DNA from 2 places in the Pseudomonas sp. HD6422 genome. Region 1 is predicted to be linked to the other one. Evidence: riboswitches for the same ligand, from Rfam matches in the RefSeq annotation. Region 1 holds a riboswitch; the other holds the start of a gene.
The links. Region 1 has a riboswitch for cobalamin ahead of cobW (cobalamin biosynthesis protein CobW). Riboswitches for the same ligand answer to the same signal wherever they lie in the genome.
Positions count from the first base shown of each region.

Region 1 (6,148 bases):
CACTGGGATCGACCTGGTAACCCCGTGCTGGCTGAATACCGACGAAGGTCTGACCAAAGCGCAGGCCGGCCACCATCAATCGCCCGCTGCGGTACATAGGGTCCTGTTCAGGTGGCCCCCAGCGCTCCAGCACGGCTTGGCGGTTGGCTTCGGGCAAGCGGGCGAAAATGGCCTGGTAGTCGGCCAGGGCCAGGCTCTGGGCGCAGGGGCGCAGGTCCAGGTGATCGAGATCGTTGGTCACCCCACCGAGCAAGGCATGGATCAGGCCGGTGCCGCTGTCGGGCAGGTCGCCTACCGGGTAACCTTCGTCACGCAAGGCTACGAGTATGTTGAGAGCGGCTGCGGGGGTGTCCAGGCCGACACCATTGCCGATCCGGCCATCACCGGTCGGGTAGTTGGCGAGCACCAGGGCCACCCGCTTTTGCCCGTTGGGCAGGCGGGCCAGGGCCACCCAGCGCCGCGCCAGCTCGGCGACGAAGTCCATGCGCTCAGGGTGAGCACGGTAGCAAACGACATCGGCCTGGCTGCGCTCGCTGCGCCAGGCCAGGTCCTTGAAGCTGACCGGCCGGGTGATGATCCGCCCGTCCAGCTCCGGCAGGACGATATGCATGGCCAGATCGCGCGCGCCAAGTCCCTGCTCGCTGACCTCCCACGCCGGCTGATTGTCCTGGGCGCAAATGGCCTGCAGCACCGGGATGTCTCGGCGCAACGGCCGCAGGTTGGGACGTTGCGGGCTCGACAGGGCAAAACCCGTGGTGTTGATCACCACTTCGGCCCCCACCTCCTCCAGCCACTGCTCAAGCTGCTCCAGGCAGGCGCTTTCCTTGAGGCTGGCCAGGGCCACCGGCAGCGGATTGAGCCCCGCCGCCTGCAAGCGCTGGCAGAACACGTCGATGAAGCCGGTGTTGGCAGCTTGCAGGTGTGAGCGGTAGAACAGCAGCGCTGCAACGGGTTGCTGCGGATGCCACTGGCTGTACCAATGCTCCAGGGTCGCGCTGCCTTTGGCCGGATGGTAAACGGCCGTACGCGGCAGTGCCTGAGGTTCTGACCAGGGATACTGCCTGCCCAGCCACAGGCTGGCCATGCAGTTGAACAAATTGAGCGCATTGGCTTTGCCGCCCTGGCGCAGATAGTGCCAGAGGCGCTCGGCCTGGGCCGGGTCGACCGTGCCCAGCGCGGTGAGCTCCGGGTCCGGACGATCGTCGCCAGGCACCAGGATCAGTTGCACGCCTTGGGCCGCCAGCTCGACCAGTTGCTCGACCCCATAGCGCCAGTAACCGACGCCGCCATGCAGCGACACCAGGATCACCTTGGCGTGACGCAGCACCTGGTCGATGTAGAGGTCGACCGAGGCGTGGTTCTGCACCTGCATGGGATTGGCCAGGCGCAGTGTCGGAAAGTCGTCGGGCAATTGCTCGGCGGTGTCGGCGAGCAACGCCAGGTGCGAATCGCCGCTGCAGAGGATCACCAGCTCGGCGGGAGTCTGGCCAAGGTCGGCAATGCTGTCATCCGGCACGAAGCCGCCGGGCTGGGTCCGCAGCAGGTGCATCGATCAGGCGCCCAGGGCCTGGCGCAGGCGCCCTTCCAGGTGAGCGGCGTCGAGGTCCTGGCCAATCAGCACCAGTCGGGTGATGCGCGGTTCGTCGGCACGCCAGGCACGATCGAAGTGCTTGTCGAAGCGCGTCCCCACGCCCTGCACCAGCAGACGCATCGGCTTGCCCGGAATGGCCGCGAAGCCTTTGGCACGTAGGATACCGAACTCGACCACGAGCTGAGTCAGGGCGTCGAGCAGCAGGCTCTCGTCGGCCTCGGGCAGGTCGATCGAAATGGAGTCGAAGGCATCGTGGTCGTGATCGTCGTGGTCGTCGCCGTCATGATGGCTGTCGTGGTGGGTACGTCGGCCATCGATATGCGCTTCGGCCTCGGCCCCCACGCCCAGCAATACCTCCAGCGGCAAGCGGCCACTGACGGCCTCGATCACCTTGACTGCCGGCGGCAACTCTTGCGCCACCTCGGCACGGACTTTGGCCAGACCCTGTGCATCGATCAGGTCGGCCTTGTTCAGCACCACCAGGTCGGCGCTGGCCAGTTGGTCGGCGAACAGTTCGTGCAGCGGCGACTCGTGATCGAGGTTAGGGTCGAGCTTGCGCTGAGCATCGACCTGATCCGGGTAGGCGGCAAAGGTGCCGGCGGCCACGGCCGGGCTGTCGACCACGGTGATGACGGCATCGACGGTGCAGGCGTTGCGGATTTCCGGCCACTGGAACGCTTGAACCAGCGGTTTGGGCAGCGCCAGGCCGCTGGTTTCGATGAGAATGTGGTCGAGGTCGCCACGGCGGGCCACCAACTCGCGCATCACCGGGAAGAATTCCTCCTGCACGGTGCAGCACAGGCAGCCGTTGGCCAACTCGTAGACCCGGCCGCTGGCTTCTTCTTCGGTGCAGCCGATGCTGCATTGCTTGAGAATCTCCCCATCGATGCCCAGTTCGCCGAATTCGTTGACGATGACCGCGATACGACGGCCTTGGGCATTGTCGAGCATGTGGCGCAGCAAGGTGGTCTTGCCCGAGCCGAGGAACCCGGTGACGATGGTGACGGGGAGTTTGGCCAGTGTTTTCATGTCGCGTTGCCCTTGGCAGGTTGGCGCGGGCATGCGGGACGACAGCCCCGGGGCCAGGTCGGCTGGGCTCGTTCGCCACCGGATCACCCCGCCCGGTTGAAAGTCGAAATCGCCTCGAGGCAGGTCTCCTGGCTTGCACCGGTCGCCCCCGTGATCCAGGGCTTGCGGACGACGCCTTCCCGCGCCGTCGCGCAGTGGCTGTGTCGATCCAAAGGGTGCTTACAGTTGCGGGGGCAGCCGCGGCTTGTACCGCGTTCCCATCTTAGCTTCGGCATGGCCGAAGAACCTCGAAGCGGCAAGGCTACGCGGGGGGTGGCTGGGGGTCAACCGATGACGGGGGAAATTGTGCCGGGTCGTGGTTGACGCCACTGCGGCCCCGTGCTCTTCTTATGCCCTGCGTTCAGGTGCCCCTACGGGGGTGAAACGGGAAACCGGTGCGTCGCAGGCCCTCGACACATGTCGAACAGGCCCGACCATTCCGGTGCTGCCCCCGCAACGGTAGACGAGTGAAGGGTCTTGACCACTGTGCCACGCAGTTCGGCATGGGAAGGTGACCCCATCAGGAGCCACGCTCCTCCTCGTAAGCCCGGAGACCGGCCTGGCGTTCATGTACACCCCGCGGAGGGCGGGCGCTGTCGCATTCCCCTTTCCTGGGGCCCAAGGCGCTGATGCGTCCGGGGCGGCCGCGCCTGTTGCCTGAGATAAATGCAGAGGAATGCGTCATGCCCGTCACCACTCTCAAACACAGCGTCGCCACCCCCAGCTCCCTCAGCCAGCGCCTCGTCGTCGCTGTCGGCGCCAGCCTGCTAGGCCTGTGCCTGGTCTACTTCGCAGGCTTCTCGCACATCGAAGCGGTGCACAACGCCGCCCACGACACGCGTCACAGCGCCGCCTTCCCCTGCCACTGAGCCCGCCCGCATGATCAAGCGCATCGCCCGCACCGCCGGGTTCAGCGGCCTGCTCGCCGCTCTTTTGCTGACCCTGCTGCAAAGCTTCTGGGTCGCTCCCTTGATTCTCCAGGCCGAAACCTATGAGAACGCCGGTCCAGTGAGCGAGCACCACGAGCATGACCACGAAGCGTCGGCCGCCCACAGCCACGACAGCGAGGCCTGGTCACCCGAAGACGGTTGGCAGCGCATCGTTGCCACCACCGGCGGCAACTTGGTGGTAGCCGTCGGCTTCGCCCTGATCCTTGCCGCACTGTACAGCTTGCGTGAACCCAATCGCGCGCTCTCGGGCGCCTGGTGGGGGCTGGCCGGCTTCGCCGTGTTCTGCCTGGCGCCGACCCTGGGCCTGCCACCGGAACTGCCCGGGACTGCCGCCGCTGACCTCGGCCAGCGCCAGGCCTGGTGGATCGGCACCGCCGCCGCCACTGCCGTGGGCCTGGGCTTGCTGGTGTTCGGTCAGCACTGGCTGCTCAAGGCGCTCGGTGCAGCGCTGCTGGTACTGCCCCATATCATCGGCGCGCCCCAACCTGAACATCATTCCAGCTTGGCGCCAGCGGACCTGGAAACCCAGTTCAAGATCGCCTCCTGGCTGACCAATGCCGTGTTCTGGCTGGCTCTGGGCCTGCTCAGTGCTTGGCTCTATCGTCGCGCCAACCCGGCCTGATGACGGCGCTGTACATCGGCCTCGGTTGCCGCCGAGGCTGTCCGCTGGAAACCCTCGAAAGCGCGCTGCGACAAGCGTTGCAGGACCATGGCTTGGCGCCTTCGGCGATATGTGGCATCGCTACCGTGACGTCCAGGGCCAACGAGCCTGCACTGGTGCAACTCGCCGAGCGCCATGGCCTGCAGCTGCAGCATTTCGACGCCCCTGCGCTCGAGCGCTTCGAGGCGCAGCTCAGCCACCGCTCGGCCGTCGCCCACCTCCACACTGGCTGTTGGGGCGTAGCCGAAAGCGCGGCCTTGGCCCTGGCCTGGCAGGTCGAAGGCCAGGCCAGCCTGGTACTCACCCGCCAGGTCCACGGCCCGGCTACCCTGGCCATGGCGCGTGGTCGATAATCGCCTCACCCATCGTTCAAGGATCCACCATGACTGTTTACTTCATTGGCGCAGGCCCAGGCGACCCCGAACTCATCACGATCAAGGGACAACGCCTGATCCGCCAATGCCCGGTGGTCATCTACGCGGGGTCGCTGGTGCCTGCGGCCGTGCTCGAAGGGCACCAGGCCGAAACCCTGATCAATAGCGCCGAACTGCACCTGGAGCAAATCATCGCGGCGATCCGCGCAGCCCACGACAAGGGCCAGGATGTCGCCCGGGTGCACAGTGGCGATCCAAGCCTGTACGGCGCCATCGGCGAACAGATCCGCCACCTGCGCGAACTGGGAATCGACTACCAGATCATCCCTGGGGTCACTGCCGTCGCTGCCAGCGCAGCATTGCTCGGCTGCGAGCTGACCCTGCCTGAAGTGGCGCAGACGGTGATTCTGACCCGTTACGGCGACACCTCGCCGATGCCAGCCGGTGAGCAACTGGCCGACCTGGCGCGTCACCGCACCACGCTGGCCATCCACTTGGGCATCAAGAACCTCAGGCGGATCGTCGCCGATCTGCTGCCGCACTATGGCGGCGACTGCCCGATCGCCGTCATCCATCGTGCCACGTGGCCGGATCAGGACTGGGTCCGCGGTCGCCTCGACGACATCGTCGAGCAGGTGGCCGCCAAGGGTTTTAGGCGTACCGCGCTGATTCTGGTGGGTCAGGTGCTGGGCGATGCCGCCTTCGCCGACTCGGCCCTTTATCGCGCCGGGCACGCGCATCTGTACCGGCCCCGTGACTAAAGATTGCCAAGCGTCTACAGGCCAGAGCAGACTCCAGCTTCCCGCCCATGCCACGGAGTTCTACCATGCTGGAGCTGCGCCCCAACTGCGAATGCTGTGATACCGACCTGCCCGGCGATAGCCCCGACGCCATGATCTGCTCGTTCGAATGCACGTTCTGTCGTCGCTGCGCCGAGCAGAGATTGCAAGGCCAATGCCCCAATTGCGCGGGACAACTGGTCGCCCGGCCAAGCCGAGTGGGCCTGGCCTTGCGTAACAACCCCGCCTCCTCCACGCGCGTATCCAAACCCCACGGTTCGTGCCTCTGAAACCCCTGTAAAGATGTCTTGCCCCTGTGCTGCAAGGGGTTAAGCATTCCCTCGTCCTTTGTAGGGCTTTTCAACAGAGTATGGTGTGAATTTCCACAGTTCTATACTCGCCATTACTAAGGAGGAGGAATGTCCGTATCTTGCGCGCTGCCGGCCATCGTCTGCAGGCCTCTTCCCGCTACGCGGGAGAAACGGACCACATTCCGACAGGAGTTTTCTACATGACTACAGTACTGATCGTCGACGATCACCCTATTGTTCGCCTTTCCCTACGCATCATTCTGGAGCGTGATCGCTTTCAGGTTGTAGGAGAAATCGATGACGGGAAAGAAGTCGCCCAAGCCGTACGTGACCTTCAACCGGATGTCGTCATCCTCGACATCGGCCTCCCTGGACTCGATGGCATGGAGGTGATCAAACGCCTGCAGAAGCTCG
Region 1 is NZ_JAHWIW010000034.1:27,723-33,870, forward strand. It holds gene cobN (cobaltochelatase subunit CobN) at 1-1,549, opposite strand, end outside; gene cobW (cobalamin biosynthesis protein CobW) at 1,553-2,620, opposite strand; cobalamin riboswitch at 2,721-2,925, opposite strand; cobalamin riboswitch at 3,006-3,237, shown strand; gene KY379_RS21905 (CbtB-domain containing protein) at 3,343-3,528, shown strand; gene KY379_RS21910 (CbtA family protein) at 3,539-4,231, shown strand; gene KY379_RS21915 (cobalamin biosynthesis protein) at 4,231-4,623, shown strand; gene cobM (precorrin-4 C(11)-methyltransferase) at 4,653-5,405, shown strand; gene KY379_RS21925 (DUF1272 domain-containing protein) at 5,471-5,713, shown strand; gene KY379_RS21930 (response regulator transcription factor) at 5,935-6,148, shown strand, end outside.

Region 2 (6,148 bases), on a different contig from region 1:
CCCCTACGCCGGTTCCTATCGCTATCACCTGGGCCTGGATACGCCCAACGACGACGGCTGCTACATCGATGTGGACGGCGAGAAATATTCCTGGCGTGACGGTGAAGCGGTGATCTTCGACGAGACCTACATCCATTACGCCGCCAACACCACCGAACACAACCGCATCATCCTGTTCTGCGACATCGAGCGCCCGCTCAAGTACCGCTGGGCCACTGCTTTCAACCGCTGGTTCAGCCGTAACGTGATGTCCGCAGCAGCCGCACCCAACGATGCCAGCGACAAGACCGGCGGCATCAACCGTCTGTTCACCCGCATCTACAAGATCCGTGAGCGCGGCAAGGCCCTGAAAAAGCGCAACCGCACCCGCTATTACCTGGAAAAGTGGGCCGTCGTCGCTGCCCTGGTCCTGATCTTCATCTACATCTGATACCCACCCGGGCGGCTCCGCCGCCCACCATCGTCTAGCCTGAAAGCTCACCCTCCCCAACCGCACAAGGTGAAGACGATGAGCATGATGGACTGGGACGCCTACCGTAAGCAGTTGATGGCCGGCATCGGCGATCTCAAGCAGTTGTCCCCCGACACCGTCGCTGGCTACATGACCGCCAGCGGCGCCGGCGCCAAGACCAACCATCTGGACGCCAAGACCCGCGAACTGATCTCCCTGGCCGTCGCGGTGACCACGCGCTGCGATGGCTGCATCGCGGTGCACTCGCAACAGGCGGTCAAGCACGGCGCCACTCGCGAAGAAATCGCCGAAGCCCTCGGCGTGGCCGTGGCGATGAACGCTGGTGCCGCGCTGGTGTACTCGGCGCGCGCAATGGATGCAGTGGGCAAGGCCGACGGCTGAGCCGGATTAGCGTCGCCACCCTTGCGTGGCGGCGCCTGCCGACCCAGACTTGGCGCCCCAGCCATTGCAGGTAATGCCATGACCCTTCTACGCCCCATGACCCCAGACGACTTCGAACGATTCTGGCCAACCTTCCAGGCCGTGATCCAGGCCTGCGAAACCTATGCCCTTGCTCCTGACATGAGCTTCGAACAGGCTCGCCGGCACTGGCTGGAACTGCCCCTGCACAGCTGGGTGGCCGAACAGGACGGCGAATTGCTCGGCGCCTATTACCTCAAGGCCAATGCCGCTGGCCCCGGCAGCCATGTCGGCAACTGCGGCTATGTGGTCTGCGAAGCTGCCCGTGGGCGTGGGGTGGCACGATTGATGTGCGAACACTCGCAGAAACAGGCGCGCCAGGAGGGCTTTCTGGCCTTGCAGTTCAACTCGGTGGTGGCCAGCAACGAAGTGGCCGTGGCGCTCTGGCAGAAGCTCGGCTTCGAGACCGTCGGCCGCTTGCCCAAGGCGTTTCGTCATGCCCGCCTGGGGCTGGTGGATTGCCTGGTGATGTACAAGTGGCTGGCAGACGAGCCGGTGGTGGAAAAGCCGCCGTTGCTGATCGGGCGCAAGAACATCGAGGCCCGGGTGTCGCGCCGGCGCGGACGCTAACCGCGCCAAGACCCTTGAACCCATCCCACTGAAACCGCAGAACCTGATGATTTGGCTGACATTTCCCAGAGGTCGCCGGGGAGGAAATGGAGCTACCACAGCTCACTTTATTGTTATAAGATAACGTTTCACTTGATATTCATTCCTGACTGCGACCTCACCCATGACAAGCGCCTCAGCCACGCCCACCCTGCTCACCCAGCGCCTGCAGAGCATCGATGCCCTGCGCGGCCTGGTCATCCTGTTCATGCTGCTGGACCACGTCCGCGATACCTTCTTTCTGCATCGCCAGGTCAGCGATCCAATGACCATCGACGCCACCGAGCCTTCGTTGTTCTTCAGCCGAACCCTGGCGCACCTGTGCGCCCCAGTGTTCGTCCTGCTCACCGGGCTGTCGGCCTGGCTGTACGGCGAGAAGCATCAGGGCCGTAGCGATGTGTCGGCCTTTCTGTTCAAGCGCGGACTGTTCCTGGTGGTACTGGAGTTCACCCTGGTCAACTTCGCCTGGACCTTCCAGTTCCCCCCCAGCGTCATCTACTTGCAGGTGATCTGGGCCATCGGCATCAGCATGATCGCCCTGTCGCTGCTGGTATGGCTGCCGCGCCCCGCGCTGCTTGCTATCGGCGTCCTGATCGTGGCTGGGCACAACCTGCTCGATGGTCTGCACTTCGGCGCGGAGTCCGCGCTGCACGTACCCTGGGCGATTCTGCATGACCGTGGCTGGCTGGAAGTCTCCGAGGCGATGCGCCTGCGCACGTCCTACCCCGTGCTGCCCTGGATCGGCGTGATCGCCCTGGGCTATGGTCTGGGGCCCTGGTTCGCCCGTGGCAGCGCGGCCGACCGACGCCAGCAGCGGCTGCTGGTGGTCGGCCTGGTCGCCCTGGCCGGCTTCGTTCTGCTGCGCTTGCTCAACGGGTACGGTGAGGCGCCCTGGAGTGTCTACCCCGACTTCACCCACACCGCGATGAGCTTCTTCAACATCACCAAATACCCACCGTCCCTGTTGTTCCTCACCCTGACCCTCGGCTGTGGGCTGTTGCTGCTGCGCGCCTTCGAACGTGCAGGCGCGGTGCGCTGGATCGGTATGCTGGCGGTATTCGGCGCAGCCCCGATGTTCTTCTACTTGTTGCACCTGTACGTACTCAAGTTGCTGTACGTGACCTGCGTGGCGCTGTTCGGGCTGAACCACGGCGACTACTTCGGGTTCGATGGCATCGCCTCGGTGTGGCTGATGGCGTTGCTGTTAACAGCGGTGCTGTACCTGCCGGTACGCAGCTTCGCTCGCCTCAAGGCACGCCGACGCGACATCCGCTGGCTCAAGTACTTCTGAAATGCGTTTCACCGAGCGGCCGGATGGTCTACCATGCGGCCCGCCGGTTTCCACCACGGAATTAATAGGGAATCCCCGACTCGCCCAGGCGAGTCAAACGGAACTGCCCCCGCAACTGTAGGTGCCGAGCCCGCTCCATCGATGCCACTGGATCTCCGATCCGGGAAGGCTGGAGCTGGGCGATGACGCACCAGTCAGGAGACCTGCCGGCCTACATTCACCAACCGGCGGGGTGTCCGGGATTGGCCATCTGTACCGGTGCCGTTCGCCTTTGCGCGCGCGCTGGCGATGCCTGTCCGTGGGTTCCTCCGTGAACTGTCCGATAGGAGATCGACCAGCATGCTGCCACGTTTCGCCACTTTGCTTGCCGGACTGAGTCTGACCGGTATGGCCCAGGCGGCCGCCACCCACTACCCGCTGAGCGTGCCCAACTGCACCACCACGCAGACCTTCACCCAAGCCCCCGAGCGCGTGGTCACCATCGGCCAGGCCGGCACCGAAATGCTGTATGCGCTAGGCCTTGGCGAGAAGCTGGTCGGTACCTCTTTGTGGTTCAACAACGTGCTGCCGGAGTACAAGGCACTCAACGACAAGGTCGAGCGCCTGGCCGACAACGACCCGAGCTTCGAAGCCGTGGTCGGCAAGCGCCCGCAGTTGGTGGCGGTACAGTTCGAATGGATGGTCGGCGCCCAAGGCGTGGTCGCCACCCGTGAGCAATTCGACGAACTGCACATCCCCACCTACCTGCTGCCTTCGGACTGCGAAGGCAAGGACAACCTGGTCGGTGCCGACGGCACTCGCTTGCAGGCATTCCAGGTCGACAGCATCTACAAGAGCATCAGTCAGTTGGCCGAGATCTTCGATGTGCAAGCGCGGGGCGAGGCGCTCAACGCCGATCTGCAACAGCGCCTGGCCAGCGCCCGCCAGCAATTGGCCGGCAAGGACCTGAGCGATACCTCGGCGCTGTTCTGGTTCTCCAGCGCCGACCTCGACATCGACCCCTACGTGGCCGGACGCCAGGGCGTGGCCGACTTCATGCTGCGTACCCTGGGCGTACGCAACGTGGTCGAGTCGACCGAGGAATGGCCGAGCGTGGGCTGGGAAACCCTGGCCAAGGCCAATCCCACCTGGCTGATCATCGCGCGCATGGACCGCCGTCGCTTCCCCGCCGACGACTACCAAAAGAAGCTCGAATTCCTCCGCAGCGACCCGGTCACCCGCAACATGGACGCGGTGAAGAACGACCGCATCATCATCCTCGACGCTGACGCCATGCAGGCAGGCATTCGCCTGTTCCGTGGCCTGCAAACACTCGCGGCAGCGTTCGCCAGCGGTAAAGCGACACCGTGATGAGCCGTTCGTTGACCGCCTTCTTCCTGGCCCTGCTGGCGCTGCTCGCCGCCCTGCTGGTGGGCACCGCCATCGGCGAGAGCAATCTGGCCCCGGAGGTGGTTTACCGGGTGCTGGCCAACCATCTGTGGCAGGCCGGCTACCCGGTCGACCCCATCGATGCCGGCATCGTCTGGAACTACCGCCTCACCCGCACGCTGGTCGCGGCCGCTTGCGGCGCCGGCCTGGCCACCTGCGGCGTGATCCTCCAGGCATTGCTGCGCAACCCGCTGGCGGAGCCTTACCTGCTGGGTCTGTCGGCAGGCGCCTCGACCGGTGCGGTGTTGGTGGGCCTGCTGGGTTGGGGCAGCATTGCCTTGAGCTTGTCCGGTGGAGCCTTCATCGGCGCGCTGGCAGCGTTCATTCTGGTGTTGGTACTGGCCCGCGCGGCCGGCCCAAGCAGCAACAACGCCCAGGTGATACTCGCCGGCATTGCCGGGTCGCAATTGTTCAACGCCCTGACCGCCTTCCTGATCACCAAGTCGGCGACGGCCGAGCAAGCGCGGGGCATCCTGTTCTGGCTGCTGGGCAACCTCAGTGGCGTGCGCTGGCCTTCGGTATGGCTGGCCCTGCCGGTGGCGCTAGGCGGCCTGATGGTGTGCCTGTGGCACCGCCGCGCCCTGGATGCCTTCACCTTCGGGACGGACTCCGCCGCCTCGCTGGGCATTCCCGTACGCCGTACTCAATTGCTGCTGATCAGTTGCGCGGCGCTGGTCACCGCAGTGATGGTCTCGATCGTCGGCGCCATCGGTTTCGTCGGACTGGTCATCCCGCATGCCTTGCGTCTTTTGCTCGGTCCCGGCCACAGTCGCCTGCTGCCGGCCAGCGCGTTGGGCGGTGCGCTGTTCCTGATCGCCGCCGACGTACTGTCACGCACGTTGATTGCCGGCCAGGTGATCCCCGTCGGCGTGGTCACCGCGTTGATCGGCGCGCCGGTGTTCGCACTGATCCTGGTCAGCCGACGGAGGCAGCCATGACCCTTATGCCCACCCCAGACATCGCCCCTCTCGGCTGTGCCAGGCTCGGCCTTGAGTTGAGTGGTCGAGCGGTGCTGTGCGACATCGATCTCGAGGTGATCCCCGGTGAAACGCTGGGTATCGTCGGCCCCAATGGCTCAGGCAAATCCTCGCTACTCAAACTTCTGGCTGGTCTGCGCGCCCCCACCAGCGGCGGCGTAACGCTGCTCGGCGAGCCACTGGCCGGCATGCCTCGGCGGCGTATCGCCCAGGCCCTGGCACTGGTCGAGCAACAAGCGGACACCCTCGATGCCATCAGCGTCTACGACGCCGTCGCCCTTGGCCGCACGCCCTGGCTGTCGGCGCTGGCACCGTTCTCCCAGGAGGACCACGCCATCGTCGAACAGGCGCTGCTCGATGCCGATGCCCTGCATCTGCGGGCCAGGATCTGGAGCTCGTTGTCCGGCGGCGAGCGCCAGCGGGTGCATATCGCCCGCGCCCTGGCCCAGCGCCCACGGGTGCTGTTGCTCGACGAGCCGACCAATCACCTGGACATCCAGCACCAACTCGGCCTGCTGCGCCAGGTACAAGCACTCCCGGTGACCACGCTGGTCGCGCTGCACGACCTCAACCAGGCCCTGACCTGCGACCGCCTCGCAGTGCTGGACCAGGGCCGACTGGTGGCCCTTGGCAAGCCGTCGGACGTGCTCACCCCCACGCGTCTGCTGAGCACCTTCGGCGTTCACGCGCATTACCTCACCGACCCTTTTGATGGCGCGCGCATCTTGCGTTTCCGCGCCCCTTGAGACAGGAAGCAGTCACCATGTCACGTCCCGTCGCCCTGCTGCTCGCCAGCGCCCTGTTCGCCCCTGCCACGTTGGCCCAGGTGCATGAAGTGAAGATGCTCAATCGCACAGACGCTGGCGCCATGGTGTACGAACCGGATCACCTGCATATCGCTCCAGGTGACAC
Region 2 is NZ_JAHWIW010000017.1:103,781-109,928, reverse strand. It holds gene lpxO (lipid A hydroxylase LpxO) at 1-430, shown strand, start outside; gene KY379_RS14510 (carboxymuconolactone decarboxylase family protein) at 509-853, shown strand; gene KY379_RS14505 (GNAT family N-acetyltransferase) at 932-1,501, shown strand; gene KY379_RS14500 (DUF1624 domain-containing protein) at 1,665-2,831, shown strand; cobalamin riboswitch at 2,859-3,057, shown strand; gene KY379_RS14495 (ABC transporter substrate-binding protein) at 3,171-4,181, shown strand; gene KY379_RS14490 (FecCD family ABC transporter permease) at 4,181-5,197, shown strand; gene KY379_RS14485 (ABC transporter ATP-binding protein) at 5,203-5,982, shown strand; partial or broken gene KY379_RS14480 (pseudoazurin) at 6,000-6,148, shown strand, end outside.
Region 2: linked by a shared signal. The riboswitch ahead of KY379_RS14495 (ABC transporter substrate-binding protein) and the one ahead of cobW (cobalamin biosynthesis protein CobW) in region 1 are both predicted to bind cobalamin.